DNA from 3 places in the Luxibacter massiliensis genome. Region 3 is predicted to be linked to each of the others. Evidence: predicted binding sites of a transcription regulator. Region 3 holds the regulator's gene; each other region holds the start of a gene.

Region 1 (10,951 bases), 210 kb from region 3:
TCTCCTGGGAAACAGCGGCGCTGATTGAGAAATCACTGGAATATAGCAGGCTTACAGACGGACTTTTTGACATTACAATCGCACCCCTGACAGAATTGTGGGATATCAGCCATAACCCAGGGAATATACCCGATGAGAGCGCCATCTCTGAGGCGGTCAGCCATGTAGGATATGAGAATATCCTGGTAAAAGGAAATTCAATCCAGCTTAAGGATCCCCAGGCCTCCATTGACCTTGGCGGAATCGCGAAAGGGTACATTGCCGATAAGCTGAAAGAGTTTCTGGAGAAAGAAGGGGTCAGCCACGGCCTGATTAATCTGGGCGGGAATGTGCTTGCCATAGGCGGAAAGATGAACGGAGAAGATTTCCACATAGGGATCCAAATGCCTTTTGAAGAAAGAAATATGGTCATAACAGATGTAGATATCCGCGGCAAGTCTGTAGTATCTTCTGGAACCTACGAGAGATATTTTGAAAAGGACGGGCATATTTACCACCACATCCTGAACCCTGAGACAGGGTACCCTTATGAAAGCAATATCTTACAGGTCACTATTATCTCAGATTCTTCTACAGACGGGGATGCACTGAGCACTTCCTGCTTCGCACTGGGACTGGAGGAGGGCAGCCGCCTGATAGAATCTCTCGACCATGTGCAGGCTATTTATGTTACAGATGATTTTGAGCTTCACTATGTAGGGTAAGCCAATTCCCCCAATGCAAACAGGACGTCAAACTGGCAGCTATGGGGCCATCAGTGTATTTTATCATACCCCCGCATTAGCCGCCAAATGGCCATGTAAACCTGTCCCCTTGGCCCTTTGCCCACAGAAATAAACCGGAGCAGACACAAATCTATTGGCTGCCCCGGTTTAGCTTTCTATATTCTTTTTTATTCTACTGGTATTTCCCTAGGTATAATAATCTTCCTCGGGCACTTCTTTGCACATATCCCACAGTTCGTACATTTGGAAGCATCAATATGGGCCAGGCTGTTTGTCACTGTCACAGCCTTCGCCTCGCAGTTTTTCTCACACAGCCTGCAGCCGATACAGCCCACCAGACAGACATCCATGAGGGCCTTGCCCTTATCATTGGAATTACACTGTACAAACGTTTTCTGGTTATATGGCACCATTTCAATCAAATGTTTTGGACATGCTGCGATACATTTTCCGCAGGCCTTACATTTTTCCTTGTCCACAACGGCGATTCCATCCAAAATATGTATTGCGTCAAAAGGGCACGCCTTTACACAAGTACCGAAACCCATGCACCCATATGAACAGCCTTTGGGGCCTGCATCCTGCATCATGCTTGCCATAACACAATCCTCGATCCCATAATATTCATATTGGTCCTGGGCCTTCTCGCAGGTCCCACCACACTTCACAAATGCAGTCTGGCGTACTTGCTCCCCAGCCGAAATTCCCATAATCTCACCGATCTGAGCTGCGACAGGGGCTCCTCCCACGGGGCAGGCCCCTACCTCTGCGCTTCCCTCCACAATGGCCGCTGCAAGGCCTGAACATCCTGCGTAGCCGCAGCCGCCGCAGTTATTTCCCGGAAGGACGCCAAGGATAGCCTCCTCCCTCTCATCTACCTCCACGGCAAACTTCTTTCCAGATATCCCAAGGAAGATACCGATGAATAATCCAGTTCCGCCGACGATTGCCGCAGCTATTAAAATTGCTGATATACTCATGTCTCTTTCCTCCTAAATCAATCCTGAAAATCCGAAAAATGCAATTGCCATTAACCCAGCTGTAACCAGGACAATAGGTGTTCCTTTGAAAGACTCTGTCACATCGTTATACTCGATCTTTTCCCGGATGCCGGCCATCAAGACAATCGCCACCAAGAATCCAGATGCTGTGGCAATGCCATTTACCACACCCTCCAGAATATTATAAGACTTCTGGACATTGGTCAGCGCCACGCCAAGCACAGCACAGTTTGTTGTGATCAGCGGCAGATACACCCCTAGGGCATTATACAAAGGAGGCATGGCTTTCTTTAGGAACATCTCCACAAACTGTACAAGGGCAGCAATGACAAGAATAAATACAATTGTCTGTAAATATTCAAACCCCGCAGGCACCAGGATAAATTGGTAAATCAGGCTTGTGACAAGAGAAGCTATCGTAATGACAAATACAACAGCGCCGCCCATGCCCCCGGCCGTCTTAACATTTTTAGACACGCCGAGAAACGGGCAGATTCCCAAGAACTGGCTCAGCACGACGTTGTTTACAAAGGCAGAGCCTACTGCAATTAAAAATAATTCTTTCATCCCGCTCTCCTCCTATTCCTTCTCTTTTGCTTCTGCTTTTATAATCTCTGCTTCTGCTGGAAAAATACCGCCTCCGCAGGAGTCTTTCCGGCCACAGGATTCACATCCCGTTCCACATCCGATTTTCTCTGCCGCCGGATCCCCTCTTCTTGCCAAGCGGTTTTTAACCTTATTCTGCAGGGCAGTCAGACAGGCGAGAACAAAGAATGCGCCAGGAGCCAGTATAAAAATTGTCACAGGCTCATAGGAGGAAGGCAGTACTTGTATGTCAAATATCTTTCCGGCGCCAATCAATTCTCTGACCACGCCGATAGCTGTAAGTCCCACCGTAAATCCAAGTCCCATCCCTATTCCGTCAAACATGGATGGAAGTATGGGGTTTTTAGAGGCATAGCTCTCTGCCCTTCCCAAAATAATGCAGTTTACCACAATGAGAGGGATATACAGTCCCAGAGAAGCATATAAGCTTGGGACAAAACCTTCCAACAGAAACTGCACGATAGTAACAAATGAGGCCACTACTACAATAAATGCCGGCATTCTGACTGAATCCGGGATAATCTTCCTGAGCATGGAAATCAGCATATTTGACAGTACAAGCACCACTGTGGTGGAAAGTCCCATGCCTATGCCATTGACTGCTGACGTGGTGACTGCCAGTGTAGGGCACATTCCCAGCATCAGTACAAAAGTAGGGTTTTCTTTAATCAGGCCGTTAAACAGTCTTTCTCCGTACTTATTCATCAACACTACCTCCTAACACGTTCTGGAAATATACAAGGGCAGAATCCACTGCGTTTGTCACCGCACTTGTAGTGATTGTTGCCCCGCTGAGTGCGTCAATCTTATCATCGCCCTCTTCTCCACTTTTTGTATAGGAGAATTTTTCTACCTGCTTATCCTTAAACTGATTTTTAAATTCTGGTTCATCTGCTTTCATGCCTAATCCCGCTGTCTCATTGATAGAAAGCATATCAATCCCCTTTACGGTCCCGTCATTTAAGATCCCTACGGAGATCTGGATATCCCCAGCATATCCCTCATGGGAAGTGGCCGTAATAACATATCCGATCAGCTCGCCATTTTTATCCTCCGCCTGGGCCACCTCCGTGATATCTTCACCTGTATATCCGGCGCCTTGCAGCACTTCGGATGCTTTTGAGCCATCGAAATCCGTATAGCTTTCAAAAGATGCCGCATCTGGCAAAACCGTTCTGTATGCCTCCTGCTTAGTATTTTCTTTGGCCACTGCTATAGGGTTTTTCGTCACCTCATAAACCAACCCCAATAAAACTCCCGCAATTAAAGTGATTGCCGTAAGTATAAACGTGTTTTTTGCTATTTTATTCATTATTTCTCTCCTCCTTTACCAAATGGTTTTGGAAGAGTAACCTTCTCAATCAGTGGGACTAAAAGGTTACTGATGATAATCGCATAGGAAACCCCTTCTGCCGAACCCCCAAAGAGCCTGAAAAGTCCGGTCAGAAGTCCGAGGCAGATTCCATAAACAATCTGGCCGCTCTTTGTGATTGGCGATGTGACATAATCCGTTGCCATAAACCATGCGCCCAGCATCAGGCCGCCGCCGCACAAGTGTGCTGTTATAAAATAGGGGTCAAACCCATGGCCGCCAAAAATGGAGATGAAAATAACAAATGTCACAATATATGTACCTGGGATTCTTAAATCAATCACTCCCATCAGCAGCAGGAACATAGCGCCTATCATAATCGCAATCACTGATGTCTCCCCGATTGTACCACGGATATTTCCAAGCAGCATATCCATCGTATTTACGGCATTGCCCGCCCTCATTTCTGCCAGGGGGGTGGCTCCTGTCACGCCGTCATATACAAAATATGTCATGCGGCCTGTGAAGGAAATCAACAGAAAACATCTTGCTCCCAGCGCTGGGTTCATAAAATTCTGCCCCAGTCCGCCGAAAAGCTGCTTTACAACAATAATGGCAAACACAGAACCCAGCGCCCCCATCCACAAAGGCAGTGTGGGCGGCAGGTTCAGCGCAAGCAGAAGTCCCGTCACAACTGCGCTGAAATCCTTGATTGTGACGGTTTTATGCATCAGCCTCTCATATATGTACTCAGCCAGCACCGCAGAGGCAGTAGTAACAACTACCAATAGCCATGCATTCTCATGCCTGAAATTATAAATCCCAAAAATAGTGGCCGGAAGCAGTGCAATAGTTACCATCAGCATAATATTGCCGCTGGTTACTTTGTCCCGTATGTGCGGTGAGGATGATATGTTTAATTTCTCGTTCACTTTTAATTCACCTCTTTTGTTATTTTTTCTTTCTGTTTGCCAGGGCGATTTTCCTCATTGACCCTATGGACTGCTTGAGCGGCCTCTTTGCAGGACAGACATAGCTGCAGGAACCACATTCCACGCACTCCAGGCCGTTTTGTGCCGTAAAGGTCTCTTCGTCATGTCTTTCTGCATAATCCGCCAGCCTAGAAGGAATAATACGGCTGGGGCACACTTCCACACAGCGGCCGCAGTTTATACATGGGGTGGGTTTTGACTTTGCCACTATATCCTCCTTAAACGCAAGGATGGAGGAAGAGGTTTTCGTAACCGGCGCATCCAGGGCCACCATGGCAAACCCCATCATGGGACCGCCCGAAATCAACTTTTCAGGCTCTGTCTTAAAGCCTCCTGCAGCCTGAATAAGCTCCTGGTGGCTTGTGCCTAAAAGAACCCGGAAATTTCCAGGCTTTGCTACAGCATCCCCGCTGACAGTCACGACTCTTTCCATCAAAGGCTTTCCCTTGACCACCGCCTGGTCAATGCCTATCAGGGTTTCTACATTATCCACAATGCATCCTGCATCAGCCGGCAGCATGGCGGCGTGTATGGCGCGCCTGGTCACCGCATAGATCAGCTGACGCTCCGCACCCTGGGGATACTTCGTCTGAAGCGCTTTAACCTCCATGCGGGTTTCCCCTTTTACGGCCTCTTTAAGCTTTTCAATGCAATCCTTTTTATTATCCTCCACTGCAAAGATACCTTTGGCATTCTTGAACAAGGATAATACAACCCGCATTCCACTCACGAGTTCTTCCGTATTCTCCAGCATCCTGCGGTAGTCTGCAGTTATGTAAGGCTCACATTCCGCACAGTTTGCAATAATATACTCTATTTTATCTGGCTCTTTAGGAGAGAGTTTTACCTTTGTAGGGAACCCGGCGCCTCCCATACCTACGATGCCAGCCTCCCCGATTTTATTTATAATTTCCTCCTCTGTCATCTCCTCTAAAGGTTTGGCCGGTTCATACGCGACCTCCTGGTACTCCCCGTCATTTTCTACTACTATACATTCTACCTTGCTCCCCGAAGGGTTAAAATGCTTTTCCAAACCCTTTACAGTACCTGACACTGACGCATAAACAGGAGCTGACACAAAGCCTCCCGCCTCAGCAATCTTCTGGCCTTTTAACACATGGTCGCCCTTTTTTACCATAGGATTTGCAGGAGCGCCTATATGCTGCGAAAGAGGATACACCAGACTGCCTTCAGGCAGTATAGCAGTAATGGCCTGGTCTTTTGCCAGACTTTTTCCGTCATTGGGATGAATTCCGCCTTTAAAAGTCAAAAGCCCCATTCTCAATTACCTTCCTTTCTCTTTATGCAATACTAGAATATGTTTGATTATTACTTCCGCCAAAATAAGTGCCCCAGCCTGCCAGGCCTCTATACAGACAAGAAAAATGCCGGCAAACAGGACATATATGGCACATGTATCAGCCTCAAACATACTCTAATATTGTACTAAAAATTGTATGCAAAATCTAGTAAATATAAACATTTTCTTGCATATAAATCGGTACATCTTGTCGAATATTTAACACAGCCACGCCGTCCTTGGGACACTAAATTTCCGGTACGAGAAAAAGAGACACTGGAATATTATTCCTGTGCCTCAAAATTCTATAACAGAGAATCAAAAACCTCTCTTTAAAAACCTATTTAGTACGATTATTCTGTATCTGCCTGATCCTGTACTTCCGGCTCCAACGCTTTCATGCTCAGGCTGATCTTCTTGTCTGCCTCGTTCAGATCCACAATCTTAGCTGTAATCTCCTGGCCGATTGAGAGGACATCAGAAGGTTTCTCCACATGTGCTTTGGATATCTGGGATACATGGAGCAGTGCATCCACTCCAGGCGCAAGCTCTACAAAAGCGCCAAAGTCTGTCATACGTGCGACTCTTCCTGTTATAACATTGCCCACAGCAAAATCTTCTGCTGCATGTGCCCATGGGTTCGTCTCAGGGAATTTGAGGCTAAGAGCAACCTTTGTATCATTGATGTCCTTCACAAGTACTTTCAGGGAATCCCCTACCTGGAATACCTTCTTCGGGTTCTCAACCCTGCCCCAGGACATCTCAGATATATGCAGCAGTCCGTCTACGCCGCCAAGGTCTACAAAAGCGCCGAAATCTGTTACGTTTTTAACAGTGCCTTCAATTGTATCCCCAACCTGCAGTTTCGCAAATAACTCTTTCTGCCTTTCGGCCCTCTCCGCTACGAGGAGCTGCCTCCTGTCGCCGATCACACGGTTCCTTCTTGGGTTGAACTCACTGATTACAAACTCAATCTCCTGCCCTTCATATTTACTTAAATCCTTCTCATAGGAGTCTGACACAAGACTTGCCGGAATAAATACACGAGCCTCTTCAACTGTGGCACATAAGCCGCCCCCCAGAATCTGTGTGACAGTAGCCTTTAATACTTCTTTATTTTCAAAAGCTTCTCTGAGTCTTTCATTCCCTTTCTCTGCTGCGAGCCTCTTATATGTGAGCAGCACCTGGCCCTCTCCATCATTTACTTTCAGAACCTTCACAGTCATCGGATCGCCCACGGAAACAACAGTGGTCAAATCTACAGACTGGTCATTGGAATATTCACTTTTTGTAACAATTCCGTCTGCCTTATATCCAATATTCAGGATAATCTCATCCGGCTTCACATCAATAACAGTCCCCTCGACTACCTCTCCGTTATGAATAGTTTTGAATGACTCGTCTAACATTTGTTCAAAAGATAATTCTGACATTATTTTGAACCTCCTCAATTATATTGTTGGGCGTGGATGCCCCTGCTGTAATACCTACTGTTTCCACTGACCCTAATTGATTCAAATCCAAATCGTCAAGTGTCTGTATATAGTACGTATCCTTACATGCTTTCTGGCATATTTCAAATAACTTCTGGGTGTTGGAACTATGTTTGTCGCCAATCACTATCATAGCATCCACCTCTTCTGCAATGCTCTGTGCTTCAGTCTGACGCTCTTTTGTGGCACCACAGATTGTATTTAAAACACTTACATCATAACTCTTTTCAGAAATAATTTCAACTAATTCTTTAAATTTATTGTAATTAAATGTCGTCTGGGAGACAATACAGACAGCATCCTCCTTATTTAACGGAAGCCTTTTGGCATCTTCGGCGTCTTGGACTACTGCCGCCCGGTCAGCAGACCACCCCCTGATCCCCTCCACCTCGGGATGGCATGGATCGCCGATAATCACGATATGTTTCCCTGACTGGCTCTCTCTGCGGACAATATTGTGTATCTTTTTGACAAAAGGGCATGTGGCGTCAACAATTTCAAGTCCCCTGGCCTCCATTTTCTTATAAATGCGCTCTGGTACGCCATGAGACCGGATAATCACAGTCCCTCCTGCAAGGCTCTCTAACTCTTCCTCTGTTCTTAAGACCTGGACGCCCTGCTTTTCCATATCTTTCACAACCTCTTCATTATGGATGATGGGGCCATATGTGTAGATTTCCCTGCCCTGCTCTTTTCCACTGCCAAGCTGGCCGTACACAGTTTCTACCGCCCTCCTGACTCCAAAACAAAAACCAGCTGTCTTAGCCCTAACTACATGCATAATTTATACTCCTCATTTACAAAACTTGATAATTGCCTCCACAACCTCCTCAATGGCCATGTCTGAGCTGTCTATCAGATGTGCGTCCTCTGCCTGTTTAAGGGGGGCTATATCCCTGGTCATATCACGCATATCACGTGCCTCAATATCTTTCTCTATGGCCTCATAATTGCAGGACTCCCCTTTTTCTGACAGCTCTTCATAACGTCTCCTGGCCCTTGTGGCAATGCTTGCAGTGAGGTAAATTTTCACATCCGCATTGGGAAGGATATGTGTGCCAATATCCCTGCCATCCATAATTACATCCTCTGTCTGTGCCAGATTCCTCTGAAGCTCCAGCAGCGCTTCCCTTACACTGGGAATAGCCGAAGTGACTGAAGCCATATTTCCAACAGCCTCATCTCTGAGCCGGGAAGTCACATTCTCACCGTTTAAAAACACCTGCTGGCTCTCTCCCTCATACTTGATGCTGATATCCGCTTTTTTACAGGCATCCCCAATCCTTTCTATATCTTTGGGGTCAATGCCGCAGTCCAGGAAGTAAAGTGCCATGGCACGGTACATGGCACCTGTGTCCACATAAATATATCCCTTTTTCTTTGCAACCAGCTTTGCTATGGTACTCTTTCCGGCGCCTGCCGGCCCATCTATCGCAACATTATATCCCATTTCTATCTCCTTTTATCTGAATTTGAAAACTCTCTTATAATTCTCACTTTTTGACTTAGCCAACCCCAGCCGGCGGCTTTTTAACTATGGCCAGGGGTTAAAAAACAACGGACAATACCAACGCCTCCCCTAGAATTATAAATAAGCAGAGGCCGCTTACAATCCAATTATATTGTATGTCACTTAAAAACATCTTTGAATGCGTAAGGCAGTATTTTATCTTTTTACCCCCTGTAAGAAGCATAATCAAAAGCTGCAGTATGGGAAACAAAAATATTTGTATTCTTCCTGAATGGTCGTCCGCTATTCCACTGGCAGTAAAATGCATAGGAATTTGGGCGGGCAGAAAGAAAAATACTATCAATGTAAGTATCATCCCTGCCCCTGTAATAACCCATGAGAGTCTTCTGCTGTTTATAAACTCTTTGAATTTCATATGCTATACCTTCTTTCCAGAATTCTCTAAAATCCCCTTCATTTGTATTGGCAAGCTCCTCCCTAAACAATAGAATTGCCTGCCAAATATGCGGTGGACCATGCAATCTGTAAATTAAAACCTCCGGTGAGGGCATCCAAGTCCAGCACCTCCCCCGCAAAATAAAGTCCTTTCACAAGTTTTGACTCCATCGTGCCAGGATCTATCTGCCTGACATCAACGCCCCCTTTTGTAATAATCGCTTCTTGAAAGCCTCTCAGTCCAATGAGGGTCATATCAAATTTTTTTATGGCCCCAGCAAACTTAATCCGCTCTTTGCGGCTGACTTCATTCACTTTTTTATCCGGCGAGATTCCGCTGCGCTCAACCATAACCGGCCTAAGCTTTGCCGGAAACAGCCTGTCCACGGCATTTTTAAACTGCCGGTTTTTATTCTCCTCAAATTCTCTTAAAATCCTCTGGTCAAGCTGATCTAAGGACAGGGCCGGCTTTAAGTCTATGGACAGAGTCAGCTCCCTCTCTTCCAGCAAGGGCCCCACCTGGCTGCTGGCACTGAGAATCACAGGACCGCTTACTCCATAATGTGTAAACAACATTTCACCAAATTCTTCATATATCTTTTTATTGCCATCGTAAATACATACATTTGTATTTTTGAGGGACAACCCCTGCAGCTCCTTGACAAACTTCTCTTTCACTTCCATAGGCACCAGAGACGGGCGAAGCTCTGTCACATGGTGGCCGCACGACTGGGCAAAACGGTAGCCATCCCCAGTGGAGCCTGTGGAAGGATAAGAGATGCCTCCTGTGGCCACAATACATGCCTGGGCCTTAATCCTTCTCCCGTCTTTCAGCCGGATACAGCAAAACTCCCCATCCTTTGCCTCAACTGAAACGGCCTCCATATGTAAATGTACCTCCACATGCAGCCTTTTCAGTTCAGCTTTCATAGCAGAAATAATATCCGAGGAGTGATCCGAGGCCGGAAACACCCTGTTCCCTCTTTCTATTTTTGTTTTAACCCCCAGCTCTTCAAAAAAAGCAATTGCCTGCTCATTTGTGAAACTGTAAAAGCCGCTGTACAAAAACTTAGGATTGCTTGCAACAGCTAGGAACAAAGTATCCATATCCCCTGCATTTGTCAGGTTGCATCGCCCCTTCCCGGTAATAAACAGCTTTTTTCCTAGTTTTTCGTTCTTTTCATATATGTGCACCTCGTGGCCCTTTCTGGCTGCAAAAATCCCGGCCATCATCCCTGCGGCGCCGCCGCCTATTATGGCTACTTTACTCATCACTAACTCCTTCTGCCTTTCCTGATGTTATGGGCATTGCCTCACTTACATGATTCAGTTCGTCCCCACTGTATACTTGGTACTCCCCCCAAATTTCCTCCAAAGTCTCAAGAGTCCTTATGACTTCTTTCTGCTTCTTCATACAGAGGGCCACAACCAGTGCATTCACCACGCTAAGCGGGGCCACAAGAGAATCTACAATCGAGGCCATATCGCTTCTGGCAATCAGGTTACAGGAGGAATACAGATTCATAGGGGAATGCACGCTGTCTGTCAGAGTAATTACTTTTGCCTTTCTGTTGCTGGCAAACTCCAGAGCTTTCAAAGTACGCATGGAATATCTG
Region 2 (10,951 bases), 610 kb from region 3:
TATCCTGACTGAAACATACTCCAACGGAATGCCAACAGGGGCCCAAGGTTTTTTCACCTCCAGGTCGATTTTGCTAAGCCTTGGAGTATGCTGCAGAAGCGCCTCTGCCAGTCCCTCTGCCACAGTCTCAATTAGCTTGAAAGTATTCTCTTTCATAAAATTATCAATAAACTGGCTCACCTCTCCATAATGTATGGAGGCCGCCAAATCATCTGCCCTGCCTGCTTTGCGTGTCTCTGTGTAAAGTACGGCTGAAACCAAAAACTTTTGTCCCAGCCTGTTTTCTTCTGGAAGTACACCGTGGTTTGCAAATACTTCCAAATTTTCTATTTTTATTCTGTCCACTTTTCCTACACCTCATGCTCCCTTAAAATAGCCTCTGTCATTTTTATAGCTCTTAAGTTTGCCTTGACATCATGCACACGGACAAAAGAACACCCTCCCAGAATTCCAAATACGGTTGTCACAAGTGTGCCTTCCTCCCTTTCATGGGCGGGCAGATCCAGTGTCAGCCCTATGACAGATTTTCTGGATGTGCCGAGAAGAATTGGGTAGTCCAGGCTCTTCAGACGGTTTAGTTCCTTAATAATTTCCAGGTTCATTTCCACAGTCTTGCCAAAACCCACGCCTGGGTCCAGCATAATCCTATCCCGATGAATCCCCGCCTTTTCGGCAATTTGGACACTCTCCTGCAGATCCATTAGCACATCTGGCACAAAATGAGTATAGTCCGCCCTTTCCCTGTTGTGCATCAGGCAGCACGCCGCACCGTGGTCCGCAATTACTCCCGCCATATTCTTATCATATTTGAGCCCCCAAATATCATTCACCAAATCCGCACCAGCCTGGAGGGCCTCTCTGGCCACGCCGCTTTTATATGTATCTATGGATACAGGCATGTCAAAATTCTCTTTCAGTTTCCTTATAACCGGGACGACTCTTTCTATTTCTTCCTCATCTGTGATCTGCCTATGTCCCGGGCGGGTGGACTCTCCGCCAACGTCAATAATATCCGCCCCTTCCTCACACATCTTTTGGGCATGCTGTAAAGCCTTATCGAGACAATTATACTGTCCCCCATCTGAAAAAGAATCCGGTGTCACATTCAGGATTCCCATGATATATATATGATGTTCTGTGTCAAACTCTTTACCGCCTATTTTCATCTGCATCACCCTTTCACAATTTAATTTCCATGTTCTTCTTATCCCTGCTCCAATTGCACGCAGATTCCCCTTCACATATATAGCATGCTCTGGATAATTTATCACTTTCATAAAGGATTGAACCCAAAAGAGAAACCCCGTCGCCGGGCCTTCTATGCTCACCTACCGCCTGCAGGATCCTGCAGGTTTCATCCTCAGAAAACACGGCTAAATCCTTTAAAATCTGCTTGGCAATTTCTTTTCCCCCAATCTCATGAGGTATTCCATCTCTGTACTGCCCGAATTTCCCAATATCGTGCAAAAGTGCCGCCGTATAAATAACCTCTTTTTCAATGCCCAGCTTTCTCTCTAGGTTCAAAATATATGCAATTCTGGCCACATCCAGAAGATGCGGCATCTGATGCCGGCAAAATTCCCTTTTTTGCTCCGCCTCCTCTAAAAGGCCGTAATTTTCTCTGTAAAGAGGATGGTTCCTGACTGCCTCCAGTCTGGGCATACCCTCCACCTGCCTGTACATCCTTACGTCCATCAGATCCCCCCACTCCTCAAATTTTATTTTCTGCCGTGACGCCCTCATATAGATAGTGCCCGGCCAGTCACAGCTGGCCAGCCCCAGGCACCTTTTTATGCGAATGGGCGTCTCTACCGCAGCATCTGGAAAAAGAGATTTACCAGCTCCTGCTCCTCCTCAAACACCCCCCGTTTTACTAAGGTCACTGTCCTGCTGCCCGGCTTCTTAATGCCCCGCATTGTCATGCACATATGTTCTGCCTCTAACATGACAAGCACGCCTTTTGGCCCCAGGTTCTCCATAAGGGCGTCTGCAATCTGCCCGGTCAGTTGTTCCTGGATCTGCAGCCTTTTGGCAAACACCTCCACTGTCCGGGCCAGTTTACTTAACCCCACAACCCTCCCGTCCGGTATATAAGCTATATGTGCCTTCCCGTAAAAGGGCAGCAGATGATGCTCACAGGTGGAATAAAAAGTAATGCCCTTTTCCACCACCATCTCATTATTATCCGCATGAAATGTTTTTTTCAGATGCTGGGCTGCATCTTCCCACATGCCGCCGTATATTTCCTCATACATCCTGGCAATACGGCTGGGCGTCTGGCTGAGTCCCTCTCTCTTGGGATCCTCCCCAATCCCCTCCAGCAGAAGTTCTACTGCCTGTTTTATTTTCTCCTGATCTACCATTGTTTTCCCCCCATACGTTTAACCAGATTTCTTACCTGGCCCAGATAAGACAGAGAGCCGAAAGCTAATACGGTGCCTTCTGCCCCTGCCTCCCTCCATGCCGATTTTACCGCCCCGGGGATATCCGCTGCCGCCTCTGTCCGGGGACAGTACATATCCGCCGCTTTCTTCAGCTCCTCCCCAGGCAGGCTGCGCTGTCTATCCGGCAGGTCTACGGTAAAAATCTTCTCTGCCATAGGCCCCATGGTCTGTAAAATCTTATGATATTCTTTATCCCGGAATACCCCCATGATCAAAATCAATTTCCTTCCTGGCAGGCAGGCCTCCACTGTCTCCTTAAGCCTTTCTGCAGCCCCTTCGTTGTGGGCTCCGTCCACAAAAAACAATGGATTTTGGCTGACACATTCGAACCGGCCAGGCCATCTTGTCTCTGCAAACCCTTCCCGGACTGCTTCCCCAGAGACAGTATATCCCAGGCCCCTCAATGACTCCAATACCTCCAGGGCCAGACACGCATTTTCCACCTGATGTATGCCGGCCAGGTTCAGCCTGAGATTCCTGTAATCTCCATAGCTTATATTCTGCCCACTCCAGCTAACGTCAGTGACCTCTGCCCTGTCGGGAAACGCAGTAATCAACTGGCTTTTTACTTGGGCGGCCTTTTCTTTTAATACCTCCATGACCTCCGGCTCCTGCCTGGCTGTCACAGTGATGCAGCCATATTTAATAATACCGGCCTTATTTCTTGCTATTTCTTCCAGCGTACCGCCCAGGAACCCCATATGGTCACGGCTGATAGAAGTAAAGACTGCAGCCTGTGTGTTCTTTACAATGTTGGTAGCATCCAACGTTCCTCCAAGGCCTGTCTCCAGTACCACAATGTGGCATTTCTTTTTTTTGAAATACAAAAAAGCTATTGCCGTTTCCGCCTCAAACACAGTGGGACTTGTCTCCCCCTTAGCTTCCATGCGGGCAATAGCTTTTTGAACCAACCCTGCTGATTCCGCGAACTCCTCTTCAGATATCCACTCTCCGTCTATCTGAATCCGCTCCAAATAGGAAACCACTGTCGGTGAAACATATCTGCCGGTCCTGTACCCTGCCTTGCTTAAAATAGTCGAAATATACGCAAGCACAGAGCCTTTTCCATTCGTTCCTGCAATATGTATGAACTTTAAGTCATCCTGGGGATCCCCAAGTTCACGCAACAGACCTCGAATCGTATCCAAGCCAAGTACACTTCCGTATTTCGACACTTCGTCCAAATATACCCTTGCTTCTTTATAGGTCACGTTTCTCGTTTCCTTTCTCTTATTTATAAATGGCGATATGCCACTGTTGTCAATAATAGCACTAAAATCCCTTTCCTACAAGTGAAAATAGGAGTGAAACAAAAAACGCCAGCCAGCCTGGCATACTTATATCCCTGCTGGTTGGCGCTTCTGCCCTTCTACTTAAATCCTCGATCTACTGAGCCAGGCTTTCATCCCTTGTATGCAGCAGCTCATGTTCTTTCCCTTTCAGGATACCGTCATAAACTGTTGTAATAATCGGATTCTCATTCGGAAGCTTAATCTGTGCAAGGCTGTCAATCTTATAAATGCCTTCCAGCCTGGCCTTTTTCGTCCTGGGGCCAATGGGCACTGGCTGCCCGCCGCCGGCAATGCAGCCCCTCTTGCATGCCATGACTTCCACAAAATCATAGTATGCTTCCCCAGATTCTATCTTCTCAAGCACCTCTGCCGCGCACTGCAGGCCATTTACTACCGCTATTTTAACTTCACGGTCGCCCAGTTTGACAGACGCCTCTTTAATGCCGTCCACACCGCGCACTCCTGTAAAACTGATGGCCTCTAAATCTTCGGCGCGGTTGCTGTTCACAAGGCGCCGCAGAACTGCCTCTGTTACTCCGCCTGTTACTCCGAAAATGGCCCCTGCCCCAGACGCAATGCCAAAAGGCATATCCAAAGCTTCTGGTTTCACCTGGGCCAGGTCAATTCCCGCCTCCTGGATCATTCGTGTAATCTCTGTGGTAGTCAGCACGTAATCAACGTTCTGTTCCCCCTTATTAAACTGATCGGGCCTTCTAATCTCTGCCTTTTTCGCCGTACAGGGCATGATCGAAATCACCACTGTCTTTCTTGGCTCTGACTGCCCTTTCATACGTGCTTCTTCCTTGATAAGCGCCCCGAACATTGCCTGAGGGGAACGGCAGGTTGAAAGATGCTTCTGATACTGGGGATATTTATTCTCACAGAATTTGACCCATGCCGGACAGCAGGAAGTAAACAGAGGAAGATGTTCCCCTGCCTGAAGCCGGTGCAAAAACTCCTCCGCCTCTTCCATCACAGTAAGGTCTGCGCCGAAATTGGTGTCATACACCTCGTCAAACCCGATGCGGCGCAAAGCTGCGACAAGGCGGCCCAATGTATTCTCCCCCTTTTTAATACCAAACTTATCTCCCACTGCCACACGCACTGCAGGGGCGATCTGGGCCACAACCCTGATATTTTTGTCCGCAAGGACCTTCCATACATGCTCAACATCCTGCTTGATTGTGATGGCGCCGGTAGGACATACTGCGCGGCACTGCCCGCACCCTACACAGTCTGTATGTGCCAGATCTTTATTAAATGCTGTAGTCACCTGCATTTTAGACCCCCGGAAAGCAAAATCCAATACCCCCAGTCCCTGTATCTCATCACAGGTACGCACACAATCACCGCAGAGAATACACTTATTTGGATCCCGGATTACACAATCTGATGTGGCATCCTGGGGAAGCTGCTTTTTGTTATTCTCAAAACGGACATTGGTAATGCCAAGCTGCCTTGACAGCTTCTGCAGAGTACAGACTCCGTTTTTCCCACAGGTCGTACAATCCCTGCAATGGGAGGCTAGAAGCAGTTCAATAATCATTCTCCTGTGGTGCTGCAGCCTGGGTGTATTGGTGTAGATCACCATGCCGTCCCTTGGGATCTCTGAGCAGGATGCAAAGATTCTTCCTCTGTCATCCTCAACTACGCACATACGGCAGGCCCCATATGTAGAAAGCTCAGAATGATAACAGAATGTAGGAAGGTCAATTCCAGATTTACGTATGATAGAAAGAACATTTTTCTCATTTGTAAAAGCCACTCTTCTATTGTTAATTGTTATAAAACCCATGCTCTTTTCCTCCTACCCTTCTATATGTATTGCGCCGAAAGCACATGCACTCTCACAGGCGCCGCACTTAATACATTTTTCATTGTCAATCACATATGGTTCCTTTATCCTTCCGCTGATAGCGCCTACGGGACAGTTCCTTGCACATTTAGAACATCCCTTGCACCGTTCCTCACTGATAATAAATCTCCGAAGTGCAGTACATGTGTGGGAAGTACATTTCTTCTCAACAACATGCTCCAAATATTCCTCACGGAACAGTTTCAAAGTACTCATGACCGGCAGCGCCGCGCTTTTCCCCAGGCCGCAGAGTGCAGTCTCCGTGATCGTGGTGGCAAGTTCCTCCAGCAGGTCCAAATCCTCTGGTTTTCCATTTCCCGCCACGATCCTTTCCAGAATCTCCAGCATCCTTTTTGTACCTTCCCGGCAGGGAACACATTTTCCGCAGCTCTCGTTCTGTGTAAAATTCATGAAGAAGCGGGCCACCTCGACCATACAGGTACGGCTGTCCATGACTACCAGTCCGCCTGAGCCTATCATTGCCCCCATCTTTTTTAAAGAATCAAAATCCAGCTCTACGTCCAGATGAGGGGTTATCAGGCATCCTCCTGAAGGCCCTCCTATCTGTACAGCCTTAAACTCTCCGTCTCCTTTAATGCCTCCCCCAATATCGTAGATGACCTCTCTTAAGGTAGTCCCCATAGGAACTTCAATCAATCCCGTATGTTTCACGCTTCCGGTCAGGGCGAAAGCCTTTGTCCCGGGACTGTTCTCTGGCCCAATACTCTTAAACCACTGGGCCCCCTCCTGGATAATCATAGGCACATTGGCAAAGGTTTCCACGTTATTGAGGACTGTCGGCTTGGCGAACAGCCCCTGCTCTACTGTCCTTGGAGGCTTCACCCTGGGCATCCCCCGGTTTCCTTCGATGGAGGCTGTCAGGGCGCTTCCTTCCCCACATACGAAAGCGCCCGCCCCTCTGTTAATGTGCAGCCGGAAGGAAAAACCTGTCCCTAAGATATTATCGCCTAAAAGTCCGCAGCTCTCGGCCTGTTCAATGGCCAGCTTCAGCCTGCTGATTGCCAGAGGATACTCTGCGCGCACATAGACATACCCCTCCTGTGCGCCTACAGCGTAGGCGGCAATCATCATGCCTTCAATCATCTTATGGGGGTCGCCCTCCATGATGCTTCTATCCATGAATGCCCCCGGGTCACCTTCATCCCCATTACAGACTACAAAGCGCACCTTCTCCGGCTGCCTTGCCACCTGGGACCATTTATAACCTGTCTGGAAGCCGCCGCCCCCACGCCCCCGCAGGTTAGATTCTGTAATCTCCTGTATAACCTCCTGGGGTTTCATTTCGAACAAAACCTTTTCCAAGGCACAATAGCCGCCTGTGGATATGTATTCCTGAATGTGCTCAGCATCAATATGGCCGCAGTTTTTCAAGACATTTCTTGTCTGCTTCTTATAAAAAGGAATGTCCTCCTGCTTCTGGTATTCTACTCCATCCTGTTTAAAAAGCAGGTGCCGGATAGGCTCCCCCTTTTCTATTGTCCTGTGGAAAATCTCGTCACAGTCCTCTGGCTGTACTTTTGTATACAAAATACCATGGGGTTCGATCCTCATCAGGGGGCCCATCTCACAGAAACCATGGCATCCACTTTTCTTAACTCCGATTGCGCCGTCACCGTGGGCGATCTCAGGCCCAAAATGAACCTCCACATCTGGATTCTCTTTTGCCAGCTCACACATTCTGTCAAATATAGCTCCTGATCCTCCTGCCAGGCATCCGGTTCCCGCACAAATCAGCACTCTGCATTTACTGCTCTCCATCTGTATCTTTGAAGCCTTGCGGACCTGCCCCAGATCCTCTCTGTTTTTAATTCTTTCCATTTTCTAAGCTCCTCTCAATTCGTGAATCAATTCTGCCGCCGCATCTGGGGTCATTGCCGGGTATACTTTATCATTTACTGTCAGGACCGGCGCAAGTCCGCAGGCGCCGAGGCAGGAGACGGTTTCCAGCGTAAAGAGCATATCATCCGTTGTAGCTTTGTCCTTTGAGAGTCCCAGCTCACTGTAAAGCCTTTCCAGGATGGGAATAGATTTGCGCACATGACAGGCTGTCCCGTCACATACTTTTATGATATATTTTCCTTTTGGCTCAAAAGAAAAATTCTCATAAAAAGTCGCTACACTGTAGGCCTTGGCTTCATTGATTCCCAGCTTACTGGCAACATAGCTTAGAAGCTCTGGCGGAAGGTAGCGGTATTCAGTCTGAATATCCTGGATAATAGGGATAAGGGATGCCTGTTCGTCACCGTGTGATGCTATGATCTCGTCAGCCTTATCATAATAGGTCTGTTCTAACATGGGATACCTCCTTTAAAATATACTCTCTTTATCAACTGAGCATATGTATTATATAGTTAAAATTTTATCAATTAAGCACTATTATATGTTAAATTCCACTAATAATCAATATGAAATCGAAAAAAATAATAGGGAAATATGACAGGCGCCCGCCGTATCTAAGATTCAATTTATGGCAAAATTCTGTATCTCCAATGTATACCTGGATTTAGAATTCATGGCCTGTGCCGTTGGGCTATTTCAGAAATCCCCCTCGCCAATTCTATCCCGAGCCTTTCCATCTCAGCAAGACGCCTCATGCCGCTGATGGAATCTTCCGCTGTCAGGCTGCACACTGCAGATAGATTGGCAAACTGCAGCGCCTCCTTAACCGGATACTCCTGGTATAACGCATACAGCATGCCGGCGCAGAAGGCATCCCCTGCCCCCACGCTGCCTTTTATAAAACCCTCTGGGAGGCAAAATCCGGGGGCCTCCCAATAGTTCCCCTGGCAGTCCAGGGCGTATCCCCCCTCGGGTGCATGGATTACAGCCAGCGTCCCCACACCCATACGGTGTAAACGCAGTAAAATTTCTTTTATTTTTTTCTTGTCAATATTCCCCTGCCTATCCCGGGGGGTAATGTCAGTGATATTCCCCCCTTCTATTTCATTGGCTATAAAATAGTCACAGTACTTCAGGCAGGGCGCCACAACCTGGCCAAACCGCCCGCCCTCCTCACTGGCCACATCCATGGATGTCTGAATCCCTCTTTTCTGGGCCATCGCAAGTGTCTTTGCCATCACGCTCCCATAAACCTCCTCCCTGGCATCCATTGCATCCAGCAGAAGCGCGTACCCTATGTGTAAGATGGATGCCTCCATACAGGCTATTTCCTCCTCTGAAAGTACAAATTCTTTATTTGCCCCTCTTCTGTGAAAAAAAGTCCTTTCTCCAGTAGCTTTCACGGACATAACATCTGTATAAGAAGTGCTTTCCTCTGGTGAATACTGTATGCCTTCCACAGGCACCCCAAGTTTTTTTAACTGGCTGCGTATAAATTCACCATCCTCATCCGTCCCTGTACGCCCATAACAGGAAAGGGGGATGGAGCTATCCATAATTGCCAGGCCTGCCGCTGTATTCCCGGCGCATCCTCCAATACACCGGTATTCTTTTTCTATATTGCATAACATTCCCCTGGCTGGCCAGATATCTGTTATTTTTACATGGTCTACAATCAGATTGCCTGCAACTGCAATTCCTTTCCTCATTTCCTCTCCTCCTTTAAAACCATCCATTTTATCATGATACTCAAAATACATGTATTACGGGGTGCCCTGTGGGTATACCCTATTGGACGTAGTCCACCCGTCCGAAGGACATGTGTTACGGGGTGCCCTGGGGGCATACCCTATTGGACGTAGTCCACCTGTCCGAAGGACATGTGTTACGGGGTGCCCTGGGGGTATACCTTATTGGACGTAGTCCACCTGTCCGAAGGACATGTGTTACGGGGTGCCCTGGGGGCATACCTTGATGTCTACTTCATGTCTGCCGCTTAACTCTGCCGGTATATAGGATACCTCCTGTCCGTCCAAAAGTATCTGCCTTCCCCCCGGCGTACTGACTATATCATAAACACCCTTGCCAAAACGCAGGCCTGTAAGGCGTATCTGGTGAAGTCCTGTGGTTTCCGTATCTGGACAAAACACAGGATTCAGGTACATTCCTTTTTCATCATAGCTTATGCCCAGCAGGCCATAAAAAATTGTAGATATAAATCCCGCCGCATGCCATAGCTGCCCAGGCCACCGCCATGCCCTTCCTGTGTCCACATCCACCACTTCATAAAAGGTTCTATTGATTATAGCATTTCTCACCTGCTGCATTAAAAGTTTCCAGACAAGCGCAAAGTTGCCTGTCTCACAGGCCGCAGCTGCAATTCCGGCATTCCACACGCCCCAGCTGCTATGGCAGAAATGGTTTTTCTCTTTCCGGCAGGGAAACAAATCCAGGCCAAATTCCGTCATGGCGGCCTGCTCCATCTGTTCAAGCATCCGGTATTTTTGTCCCGGGCCTGCAATCTTAAATCTGCCCCACACCGCGCCCTCCGCGCCTGATGTCTCCCACATACTATACGCCCAAGCATCGCTTCCCTTCGGGCCGCTTGTAAAATACCCTGCCTCCTCCTTCCAGAATTCTTTCCTGATCCTCTCTCGCATCCGGCGCCCTATATCCCCATACTGCCCGAATATCTTATTTTCTTCTCCCAACAGACAGGCCATCCGCTCCATACAAAGAAACGCTTCCATATAATAAATCTCTGTGCTCAGGCAGTACCCGCCTGCCTCTGCCTCCTCGAATGCGTCGTTAGAGGTAGACTGGCAGGCTTTGACCAATCCCCTGGCAGGGTCAAAATGCCTGCAGGCCTCCTCCATCCTGCCGCACAGATCTCCCCAAGTATCATAGATCAGGGAAACATCCCCTGTCACACAATAATAATCCCATATCCCCACTGCCGGCATGGCAAGTCCGTCTGCGCCATTGTCAAATCCCTTTGATGCCGTATACCGCAGCGTCCGGTATGCCCCCTCCCGGTCTAACAGGGTACCGCACCGTATTGCTGTATGGGTCGTATCTCTTAGCCATACACCAAAGCCTTCCCCTTTCCCCTGGAACAAACCACTGCCCCACATCCCTTCCTGGCCGGGCATGGCGTAATCCTCTGAACTGCAGAGGAAAAACACCTCGCATGCTATGTTATATGCCACATCCAAAACAGGGATTCCCGTATACAGTTCAGGGAACTTTCCAAGGCTGTCAGGTATTTGGTGGAAGGGGCCTCTATGTATCTGCCTGCACATATCTCCCCAGGGAGTCTTTCTCCAGCAGAATTCCTCCGTGACCCTGGGCCATGAGAGTACTTTGTCTCTGTCCATTACATATGCCGGAGGCTCACCGTAACATTGGTCTCTAATATACGTGTCATAAATCTGGAATGAGGGACTATCATAGATAAGCTTTCCACTAGCCGCCTCCATCCCTTTATATTCCTCTGGATA
Region 3 (10,951 bases):
CTAAAAATTTGGAACAGCTGTCTTGCCAGGCCTCTATGCCTGCCCTGTCAGGACAGATAGTCTATCTGCTCCACAACCTCTCCTCCTCTGATATAAACCCGGGGGATCCGTTTGCCCAGGCAGCAGACAAATTCATAATTAAATCTCCCAGTAATTCCACTTAACTCTTCTACCAAAATCTCTTCCTTTTGGTCCCTGCCGATCAGGACTACTTGATCCATAAAACGGACATCTGGGATATCTGTCACATCTGCCATAAACTGGTCCATACAGACGCGCCCCAAAATCCGCGCCCTTTTACCATGGATCAGCACATGGCCTCTGTTAGAAAGTCCTCTGGAATAGCCGTCCCCATACCCCACCGGGATCGTAGCTATTTTCATTTTATTTGGCGCTGTAAAAGTCCCGCCATAACTGATACACGTACCGGCCTCAACTTCCTTGACATATGTCACATGGCTGACCAGCTCAAGGGCCGGCTTTAAATGGACTGCCTCACGGCACACTTCGTCTGACGGGTACATGCCGTATATGGCAATACCTGCGCGCACCAGATCATGCTTCATATCTGGATGGTCAATAATACCTGCACTGTTATTACAGTGGTAATATGTAATATGTACGCCTATTTTTTCAAGGGCCTCCTTCATCCGGGCAAACTGCTCATGCTGCCGCAGAGTATATGTTTTATCTATTTCATCTGCCTTGGCAAAATGGGTATACATTCCCTCCACCTCAATACCAGGGAGGGTACTGATCCTATGGATGGACCCTACGCACTCCTCCCCCGGCAAAAAGCCAAGCCGTCCCATGCCTGTATCTACTTTAATATGTATGTGCGCGGTTTTTCCATATTTAATAGCTGCCTCTGACAGCTCTTTCGCAGTCTCTTCCATATATACAGTTGCCCGGATATCGTATTTGAGCATTTCTTCGTATTGCTCAGGAAATATACATCCCAGTACAAGCACAGGTTTCTGTATTCCCCCATGGCGCAAGGCAACAGCCTCCTCCAGGCTGGCAGTGGCAAATCCCCATATATAGCTGTACTCTTTTTCCTCGAACATCCTGGCAACAGGGACTGCGCCGTGCCCATATCCATCCATCTTAATCACCGCGATGATCTGTGCCCCTCCCCCAATCCTTCTCTTCAACTGCCCCATATTATAGGCAACTGCATCTAAGTCAATCCTGGCATATACCCTGCTGTATTGTTTCATCTTCCATACTCTCCTCTGTCTCTTTGATACAAGCCTGTATGCCGGCAATCAGATCCTGTGCCAGCACACTGTAGGATCCCTTTGCCTTCCTGGCCGCATCTCCGCCGCAGGCATGTAAAAATACCCCGCAGGACGCAGCCTCAAATGTCTCCATGCCCTGGGCCAGTAAAGCTGTAATAACGCCGGCAAGAACATCTCCTGACCCCGCCTTAGCCATGGCGTTATTCCCTGTCGTATTTACAAAGGGATGTTCTCCTGCCTTCATGACGAATGTGCGTGCATCTTTCAGCGCGCAGACAATATCATACCGGCCTGTAAACTCTCTTATTCTGGTAAGACGCTGATCCTTTAGTTCTCTGACCGGACAGTCCAGCAAACGGGCCATTTCTTTCATGTGGGGAGTCAATACCAGGGGACATTCTTTCTTTTCTAAAAGTTCCAGATGTCTGCTCAAAAGATTCAGTCCATCTGCATCGACAACACAGGGCACTTTTGCTTCCCTCAGCGTCTGGGCCAATAATTTCTCTGCTGTTTTACTCTGCCCAAGGCCGCATCCGATACAGACAACATCTGCCCAGGAAAGCAGGCTTTTAAACCGCTCCTCTTCATACTCCCTGTATGTGGCCAAAATCGCCTCAGGGAGCTGCTGCTGGAGGATCACCCGGTTATCCTCAGAAGTATAGATCTGTACAAGTCCCGCCCCACACGTGTAGGCAGCCATAGCACTTAAATAAGCTGCCCCTGACATACCTGGACTCCCGGTAACCATCAGGACTCTTCCGTATGTACCCTTGTGTGAATCCGCCTTTCTCCGGGGCAGAAGCCTTTGCAAGTCTGCCTTATGGTATCGGAAACACACTCCTGTCTCTTGTTCAAATATATGCCCGCTAATACCAATATCCTTTGTCACAACCTTGCCTGCAGACAAATATCCGGGGTACAGGATGCATCCCAGCTTTGCACATGCGAAAGCAACTGTCAGATCTGCTTTAAAAGCAATGCCCAGTACCTGCCCCGTGGCAGAACAGATCCCGGATGGAATATCCACTGCTGTCTTGTGTCCCTGCAAGGCATTCATTGCCTCTATTATGCTGCGGTACCTGCCTGATACTTCCCGGTTGAGCCCCACGCCAAAAACAGCGTCTACAATACTAGTATATTCTCCGGCCTCTATTGTTGTGACTATAGGGACTTCTGACTTATCTGCTATCCGCATCTGCAGCCGGCATTCTTCACTCATAGATTCTTCCCGGCCCACAAAAACGGCTGTGACCTGACAGCCTTTTCCCTTCAGAAGCCTTGCAACTGCAAACCCGTCACCACCATTATTTCCTGATCCACAGACCACAAGGGTCTTTGTCAAGTCTGCCCCATCCTGTTCCATGGCCTCCACAACGGAGAGCGCCGCCCGCTCCATCAGCACCAGGGATGGGATGCCTATCTCATGGATGGTATAACTGTCTGCCCTCTGCATCCATTCTCCTGTAGGCAAATATTCCATATTCCAGCCTCCTTTATATTTTGTGGGAACAAAGAAAGTCCCCTCTGAAATGAAACAACGTGTAAAAAAGACAAGCTGTCCTTAATACACGTCTGATACCCTTCTTTATTTTCCGTGGTCTTCCTGATAGCGGCTGATTGTATATGACAAGCGCATCAGGCTGTCAGACAAATGCACATTCTCCACAATAATGTCTTCCGGCAGGTTCAAATCTGTATGTGCAAAATTCCAGATAGCCCTGATTCCATTTTCTATAAGCATCTCAGCTACTTCAATGGCTTTTGACTTAGGGATAGTCAGCGCGGCAATCTCAATATCTGACTGACTTACAAAATCCTTCAGCTCGTCCATCATCCGGATAGGGACTCCCCGGATAGCCACCCCTTCCAACCGGGAATTCACATCAAAAAGTCCTTTAAGAATAAACCCATTCTTCTCAAATGACGCATAATTGGCCAACGCCTGCCCTAGATTTCCGGCTCCTATGATAATCATATTGTGAGGCCTGTTAAGTCCCAGAATCTTTCCGATCTCCGTATAGAGGTACTTTACATTATAGCCATATCCCTGCTGGCCGAACCCACCGAAGTTATTTAAATCCTGCCTGATCTGGGAAGCAGTCACATGCATCTTTTTACTCAAATCATTCGAAGAAATGCGTTCTACCCCTGCATCTAAAAGCTCACCCAAATATCTATAGTATCTGGGCAGCCTCCCTATCACTGCCCGTGATATCTCTCTGTCTTCCACAGTTATCGCCTCCAAATTTGTTCTGGGATGCATTCAGTAACCTGCAGGTACTTAAAAACCTGGATTATCAAACACATCTTTGCCTTATTATATAGAATTGTAAGAACAAAGTCAAATTTTTGTTGTATTTCGGTTTATTTCCGCTATAATAAAATGGGTATTGAACAAGGAACGTATAAATCCTGTATACGCCGGGAAGGCCTGGGGCAGGCCCTATCCGGCCTGCAGGATCTTGCATCATATTAAATTTATTTGGATTACAGGAGGCTGTCTATGGTATTGGCATGTCACAATCTTACTAAATCTTTCGGGGAACAGCTCATTGTACAGAATGGAGCTTTTCATATAGAAGACAGAGAAAAAACTGCACTGGTAGGCGTAAATGGCGCCGGGAAATCCACAATCCTTAAAATGATCGTGGGCGAAGAGCCGGCAGACGGGGGAGAGATTATTCTGACAAAAGGTAAAACTTTAGGGTATCTGGCCCAACAGCAGCATCTGCAGAGCGGACTCTCTATTTACGAGGAGGTAAAAACAGCAAAAGCTGATATCCTTGCATTAGAAGCGCAGATACGGCTTGCTGAACAGGAACTTAAGACATTAAGCGGCGATGCCCTTCATAATAAACTGGAATCTTATCACAGGATGGTATCTAGATTTGAGTCTGAAAATGGTTATGCATGTGAGAGCGAGCTGGCCGGTGTATTGAAAGGCCTTGGTTTTTTGGAGGAGGACTTTTCAAAAATGACTGACACTCTGTCAGGGGGGCAGAAAACCCGCGTATCCCTTGGCAAGCTGCTGCTCACCAGACCAGATATCCTCCTGCTGGACGAGCCTACCAACCATTTGGATTTAAATTCCATCACATGGCTGGAAACCTACCTCATGAATTATCCAGGTGCTGTTTTTATCGTTTCCCATGACCGATTCTTCCTGAATCGGGTTGTCACAAAAGTTGTGGAGATAGAAAACGGCGAAATACGGATGTACCTGGGCAATTATAAGGCATATGCAGAGAAGAAACAGCAAATCAGGGATGCCCTGCTCAAAGAATATTTAAACCAGCAGAAGGAGATACAGCACCAAGAAGCCGTGATTGAAAAACTGCGCTCTTTTAACCGGGAAAAGTCTGTCCGCCGCGCGGAAAGCCGCGAAAAAATGCTGGATAAGATGACACGTATTGAAAAACCCAAAGAGGCCGCAAAGGACATGCATTTTTCCCTGGAGCCATCCTGCCTCAGCGGGAATGACGTCTTAACTGTCAAAGGACTTTCCAAAAGTTTTGGCAGCCAGACCTTATTTAAGGACATAGACTTTGAGATTAAGCGCGGGGAGCATGTAGCCGTCATCGGCGACAACGGCACAGGCAAAACGACTCTGCTGAAAATCCTGAACCAGGTCATCCCTCCGGATGCCGGAGCCTTTACCCTTGGCTCCAAGGTGACTATCGGATATTATGACCAGGAACACCATGTCCTGCATGAGGACAAAAATATCTTCGAAGAGATTTCCGACGCTTACCCATCCCTTACGAATACTGAGATACGAAGCACCCTGGCTGCATTTCAGTTTACAGGAGATGAAGTATATAAACTGATCCGGGATCTTAGCGGAGGCGAAAAAGGAAGGGTCTCTCTGGCAAAACTCATGTTATCTGAGGCCAATTTCCTTATTCTGGATGAACCTACGAACCATTTGGATATTACCTCCAGGGAAATTCTGGAAAAGGCTTTGAATGAGTATACCGGCACTGTGCTCTACGTATCTCATGACCGGTATTTTATTAACCAGACGGCAAAACGGATTTTGGAACTGGTAAACCAGACATTTATAAACTATATTGGGGATTATGATTATTATCTTGAAAAGCGGGATGACCTCACTTCACTATATGCCCCCCAATTGTTACATACATCCCCTGAAGGCCAGGCTGCCCACGGTAATAAAGAGAGCGATTCCCGGATCAGCTGGCAGGAGCAAAAGGAGCAGAAGGCCCTGAAGAGAAAACGGATGAATGATTTAAAGCGCACAGAGGAGCGCATTTCCATCCTGGAGGAAAGAAACTTAGAGATTGATCAGCTTATGTCCCAGGAAGAGATTTATTCCAGTTCCGTAAAGTGCCAGGAACTGGCTCTTGAGAAAACCGCCAATGATGAAGAACTGGAAAATTTATATGAAAAATGGGAGGAACTGGCCGAGTAGGCCGTCCTCCCATTCTGCTATAAGCAGATCCTTTTATTCCCACGAGCAAGGAGCCCAAGCGGACATGTTTATATGTCTGTTTGGCGGCTGCCGCGAGGGTCTCATACCCCGATGCTTGCATCGCTGCTAGTTTGATGCCCCGTATGCTTGCATCGGGGTCTTTGACTTATAAGCGTTTTGCTATTTCTTTAATAAACTCCTCGCTGTTTAGCACAACAGGATTCTCAATGGTTGTAATCAACGCTAAATCCTTTGTCATGCTTCCTGATTCGATGGTATCAATGGTGGCCTTCTCCAGCCTGTCCGCAAATTTCATCAGTTCACTGTTCCCATCCAGTTCCCCCCTCTTTCTGAGGGCGCCTGTCCAGGCAAAAATAGTAGCTACGGAATTGGTGGAAGTCTCCTCTCCTTTTAAATGTTTATAGTAGTGCCTCTGCACTGTCCCATGGGCAGCCTCATACTCATAATACCCCTCTGGTGACACCAGGACAGAAGTCATCATAGCAAGGGATCCAAAAGCTGAAGAAACCATATCGCTCATCACATCTCCGTCATAATTCTTGCAGGCCCAGATATAGCCTCCCTCAGATTTCATAACCCGCGCCACTGCATCGTCAATCAAGGTATAAAAATACTCAATACCCGCCGCCTTAAATCTTTCGTCAAACTCAGTATCATATATCTCCTGGAAAATATCTTTGAAGGTATGGTCATACTTCTTAGAAATTGTATCTTTTGTGGCAAACCATAGATCCTGCTTTGTATCCAGAGCATAGGAGAAACAGCTTCTGGCAAAACTCTCAATAGAACCGCAGAGGTTATGCATACCCTGAATAATCCCAGGCCCCTCAAAATTATGTATAAGCTCTTTTGTCTGCGTGCCGTCTTCGGCTGTGTATACAAGCTCCGCTTTCCCGGCTCCCGGTATTTTCATCTCAGAACCTTTATACACATCCCCGTAAGCATGTCTGGCAATGGTTATCGGCTTCTTCCAATTTTTTACGCAGGGTTCGATTCCCTTTACCACAATGGGCGCCCTAAAAACAGTGCCGTCTAAAATCGCACGGATGGTGCCATTGGGGCTTTTCCACATTTCCTTCAGGTCATATTCCTCCATGCGGGCGGCGTTGGGTGTGATTGTCGCACATTTTACAGCCACTTTATATTTCTTTGTGGCATTGGCAGAGTCAATTGTCACCTGGTCATCTGTCTCATTTCTATATTCCAGTCCCAAGTCATAATATTCTGTGTTAAGCTCAATGTGAGGCTTGAGAAGGTTATCCTTGATCATCTTCCACAAAATACGTGTCATCTCGTCCCCGTCCATCTCCACAATAGGTGTGGCCATCTTAATCTTTTCCATCTTATCTGTCTCCTTCTGCTAATTCTTCATAACCTTGTCTCTTCAAGTTCTGTATGACATGCAGGATATGCTCGTTGGCAAGCTGTTCTGCAAGATCCTTATCCTTATCCTGGATGGCGCGCAATATTTGCCTGTGTTCACGCACAGACTTGCGGGCGCGCTCCTCCGACACCACAGAATATTTACGGGCAGCCTGGACATACTTATGGAAATCCATCAGCAAATGGCCAAGAATCCTACTGTTGGAAGCCGCATACAAAATTGTATGAAACCTGTTGTCAAGCTCAGCTATCTGATCCGCGCTGCCTCCTCCCTCCCTCTTCATATGGAATTCAGAGAGCATCATAATCTCCTCCAGCTCATCCAACTGCTCCTCTGTAATATTTTCCGTGGCCCATCTGGCGCACAATCCTTCCAGCATAGAGCGCATAATATAAATATCTCCGATATCTTTGGCCGAAATCCCGGTAACATATGCCCCTTTATTGGGAATAATAGTCACCAGGCCCTCCAGCTCCAGCTGCCGCAATGCTTCCCGCACAGGAGTGCGGCTGACTCCCAGCTCCTTCCCGATTGTATTCTCCCGCAGTTCCTCGTGTTCTTTATATTTACCTTCCAAAATGCCGTCCCGGATTTTTTGAAAAACACGGCTGCCCAGGGAATTGTCCTGATATTCATCCATATTCTGCCTTATGCCTCCCAGGTTAAAGTGTTATATGCCTGTCTTGGCATATAATATCTATTTTGGCAACTAATTCTTCATCTGTCAAGACCGTAACCCTGCCGCCCTCATATTCATGATCCACCCAGGCCTTTATTTCCTTTACAAGCTCAGAATCTTTATCCATCTGCCTTTCCTTAGGAAGTTTATAATACCCATTTATCCAGTAAGCAATCCCTGCAGTGCCTGAAGTATTGGATACAGACACCATAGCCGGCCTGTTTAAAAATTTTTCCGTATCAAAAATATTATAGATTTCCTGATTTTTCAGCATTCCGTCAGCATGGATCCCGGCCCGGGTCACATTAAAATTCTGGCCGGCAAACGGCGTCATGGCAGGAATATGGTACCCAATTTCCTTTTCATAATATTCCGCCAGCTCCGTGATGGCAGTTGTATCCATGCCGTCCAATGTGCCCCTAAGCTGTGCATATTCAAATACCATGGCTTCCAGAGGTGTATTCCCTGTCCGCTCCCCAATGCCAAAAATAGAACAATTAACACCGCTTGCGCCATAGAGCCACGCTGTTGTAGAATTATTCACTGCCTTATAAAAATCATTATGCCCGTGGAACTCAATCAGCTCGCTGGGAACCCCGGCATGGATCATAAGGCCATAAATAATCCCCGGTATGGATCTGGGTATCACTGCCCCTGGGAAATTCACTCCATATCCCATTGTATCACAGACACGGATTTTCACAGGAATCTTGTACTCCTCCTTCAGCTTCATCAATTCCAAGCAGAAGGGGATGACAAAGCCGTATATGTCAGACCTGGTGATATCCTCCAAGTGGCATCTTGGCCTGACTCCAGTCTCCATACATTCTCTGACCACAGACAGATAATGGCTCAGGGCCTCCCTTCTGGTCATTTTCAGTTTATAAAATATATGGTAATCCGAACAGCTTACAAGTATTCCTGTTTCTTTGAGCCCGATTTGCTTAACCAGCTCAAAGTCTTTTTTATTTGCCCTGATCCAACTGGTTATTTCAGGAAATTCATATCCTTTCTCCAGGCACTTATAAACCCCGTCTCTGTCTTTTTTGCTGTACAGAAAAAATTCACTCTGCCTGATTTTCCCTTGGGGCCCTCCCAGTCTATGTAAATAGTCGTAAATCGTGACGATCTGTTCCGTTGTATAAGGAGCCCGTGACTGCTGTCCGTCGCGGAAAGTTGTGTCTGTTATCCAAATTTCATCGGGCATATTGTGTGGGACGATTCTGTCATTAAAGGCAATCTTAGGTATTTCCCCATACTGAAATAGATTCCTGAACGTATTCGGGGTTTCCACATCAACAAGAGGATACATATGCTCCTCTAGCTCTAAAAGGTTCGTGTGCTGGTTTAAAAATACTTTTCTGTTCTCCAATTTCTAGCTCCTCCTGTATTTTCCAGTTTGGTTTACAAGTCAAAGGCCCCGATGCAGGCATTGGGGTATTAGACCCTCGCGGCAGTGGCCAAATGGACATGTAAACATGTCCCCTTGGCTCGTTGCCCGCAGGAATAAATTTGTATCCTCGTATAATTGTATACACTTATACATTTTTTGTCAATCATGTTTAGCATAAGCAGGGCCTGACAGCCAATGACAGCCTGCTATCTCCCGCCCTATATCTGGGGCAGCCAAATACCTGGGGCAGCAAACCCGCTTATGCTCGCAGTCCGCAGAAATAAAGGGTATTCCCCGCAAACAAAAATGACAAACCTGGCTGTGGTTTATGCATTCCTGCCCGGAGAATACCCCTAACTTCTTAACATCGTATTTCTTATATAATCACTCTGACCTTTAACACGCCTTCGATCTGAGCCAATGCTTCTTCTACATCCCTGCTCACTTCCCCGTCAATATCTATCATTGTATAGGCATACTCTTTTTTACTTTTATTCGCCATCAGGGAAATATTCATATTAGCCTTTGCCAGAAGTCCGGTGAACTGGCCAAGCATATTCGGTATATTATGATGCAGTATTGTAATCCTGGATCCGCCTGTCTTTATTCCCATATCACAGTCAGGGTAATTGACTGAATGCGTAATGTTTCCGTTTTCCAGATAATCTTTTGCCTCTTTCACCGCCATTCTCGCGCAGTTATCCTCAGATTCCTCCGTGGAAGCCCCAAGATGCGGGATTACAATAGCGCCCTTCACGCCTGTTATCTCTGGTGTGGGGAAATCTGTCACATACCCCTTTACTTTTCCTGCCACAAGGGCGTCTACCATATCCTCTGTATTGACAAGGACGTCTCTTGCAAAATTTAAGATAACTATGTTCTCTTTCATCAGGCTGATGGCATCTTTATTGATCATCCCCTTTGTATCTTCAAGGGCAGGGACATGGATGGTAATGTAATCGCATTCCTTGTACAGCTCATCGACAGTCTTTGCGTGATGGATGCTGCGGGACAGCTTCCAGGCAGCGTCCACAGATACATAGGGGTCATACCCATACACATCCATCCCCAGATGGGTGGCTGCATTGGCCACCAGCACGCCGATGGCACCAAGGCCGATTACTCCCAGTTTCTTCCCCTCCAGCTCTGTGCCTGCAAATACCTTTTTCTTCTTCTCAGTGATTTTGGCTATGTCGCCATCTTCCTCATTTTCCTGCACCCAGTTGATTCCTCCGATAATATCACGGGCAGCCAGAAGCATTCCTGCGATTACCAGTTCCTTTACACCGTTTGCATTGGCCCCCGGTGTATTAAACACAACAATCCCTTTCTCTGCACATTTTTCCAAAGGGATATTATTGACTCCTGCGCCGGCACGTGCAATCAACTTTAAATTGTCGTCAAACTCTATATCATGCATTCCGGCGCTTCTTACGAGTACTGCATCCGCCTCCTGCATATCCTCAACTTTCACATATTGGCCGTCAAACTTTTCCAAGCCTACCTGGGCAATGGGATTTAAACAATGATATTTAAACATTTTACAGATTCTCCTTCTCAAATTTCTCCATAAAGGCCACCAGGGCCTCCACTCCTTCATAAGGCATCGCATTATAAATACTTGCCCGCATCCCGCCTACACTTCTGTGCCCTTTCAGATTTTCCAGGCCTGCCTCGTGGGCTGCCTTCACAAAGCGGGCATCCAGCTCTTCATCTCCTGTTATAAAGGGGACATTCATAAGAGAGCGGTCTTTGTGCTCCACAGTGCCCTTAAAGAGTTTGCTTTGATCGAGAAAACTAT

What was found. The regulator Rex, encoded in region 3, represses fermentation and respiration genes when NADH is low (regulators of the CRP and FNR family bind a similar motif). The targets are predictions, from matches to a motif close to ATTGTTAANTANTTAACAAT.
Region 1: the regulator Rex is predicted to act here: its motif matches at 6,144-6,163, upstream of rsxC (electron transport complex subunit RsxC).
Region 2: the regulator Rex is predicted to act here: its motif matches at 7,960-7,979, upstream of EFA47_RS10370 (complex I 24 kDa subunit family protein).

The regions. Positions count from the first base shown of each region.
Region 1 covers NZ_UWOE01000001.1:1,830,771-1,841,721, forward strand. Annotated here, with positions in the region: gene EFA47_RS08450 (FAD:protein FMN transferase) at 1-704, shown strand, start outside; gene EFA47_RS08455 (RnfABCDGE type electron transport complex subunit B) at 893-1,705, opposite strand; gene EFA47_RS08460 (electron transport complex protein RnfA) at 1,718-2,293, opposite strand; gene rsxE (electron transport complex subunit RsxE) at 2,306-3,037, opposite strand; gene EFA47_RS08470 (RnfABCDGE type electron transport complex subunit G) at 3,030-3,644, opposite strand; gene EFA47_RS08475 (RnfABCDGE type electron transport complex subunit D) at 3,644-4,576, opposite strand; gene rsxC (electron transport complex subunit RsxC) at 4,596-5,915, opposite strand; gene rpsA (30S ribosomal protein S1) at 6,290-7,369, opposite strand; gene ispH (4-hydroxy-3-methylbut-2-enyl diphosphate reductase) at 7,350-8,210, opposite strand; gene cmk ((d)CMP kinase) at 8,223-8,879, opposite strand; gene EFA47_RS08500 (DUF1648 domain-containing protein) at 8,977-9,315, opposite strand; gene EFA47_RS08505 (BaiN/RdsA family NAD(P)/FAD-dependent oxidoreductase) at 9,378-10,607, opposite strand; gene EFA47_RS08510 (MurR/RpiR family transcriptional regulator) at 10,600-10,951, opposite strand, start outside.
Region 2 covers NZ_UWOE01000001.1:2,230,365-2,241,315, forward strand. Annotated here, with positions in the region: gene folK (2-amino-4-hydroxy-6-hydroxymethyldihydropteridine diphosphokinase) at 1-345, opposite strand, end outside; gene folP (dihydropteroate synthase) at 351-1,166, opposite strand; gene EFA47_RS10345 (HD domain-containing protein) at 1,180-1,695, opposite strand; gene folE (GTP cyclohydrolase I FolE) at 1,809-2,363, opposite strand; gene EFA47_RS10355 (bifunctional folylpolyglutamate synthase/dihydrofolate synthase) at 2,357-3,655, opposite strand; gene EFA47_RS10360 ([FeFe] hydrogenase, group A) at 3,831-5,531, opposite strand; gene EFA47_RS10365 (NADH-quinone oxidoreductase subunit NuoF) at 5,544-7,430, opposite strand; gene EFA47_RS10370 (complex I 24 kDa subunit family protein) at 7,434-7,907, opposite strand; gene EFA47_RS10375 (carbohydrate kinase family protein) at 8,123-9,160, opposite strand; gene EFA47_RS10380 (glucosidase family protein) at 9,398-10,951, opposite strand, start outside.
Region 3 covers NZ_UWOE01000001.1:1,618,000-1,628,950, reverse strand. Annotated here, with positions in the region: gene alr (alanine racemase) at 48-1,220, opposite strand; gene EFA47_RS07445 (NAD(P)H-hydrate dehydratase) at 1,186-2,721, opposite strand; gene EFA47_RS07440 (redox-sensing transcriptional repressor Rex) at 2,827-3,471, opposite strand; gene abc-f (ribosomal protection-like ABC-F family protein) at 3,745-5,673, shown strand; gene EFA47_RS07430 (NADP-dependent isocitrate dehydrogenase) at 5,840-7,036, opposite strand; gene EFA47_RS07425 (GntR family transcriptional regulator) at 7,038-7,718, opposite strand; gene EFA47_RS07420 (2-isopropylmalate synthase) at 7,741-9,129, opposite strand; gene EFA47_RS07415 (phosphoglycerate dehydrogenase) at 9,527-10,690, opposite strand; gene serC (3-phosphoserine/phosphohydroxythreonine transaminase) at 10,692-10,951, opposite strand, start outside.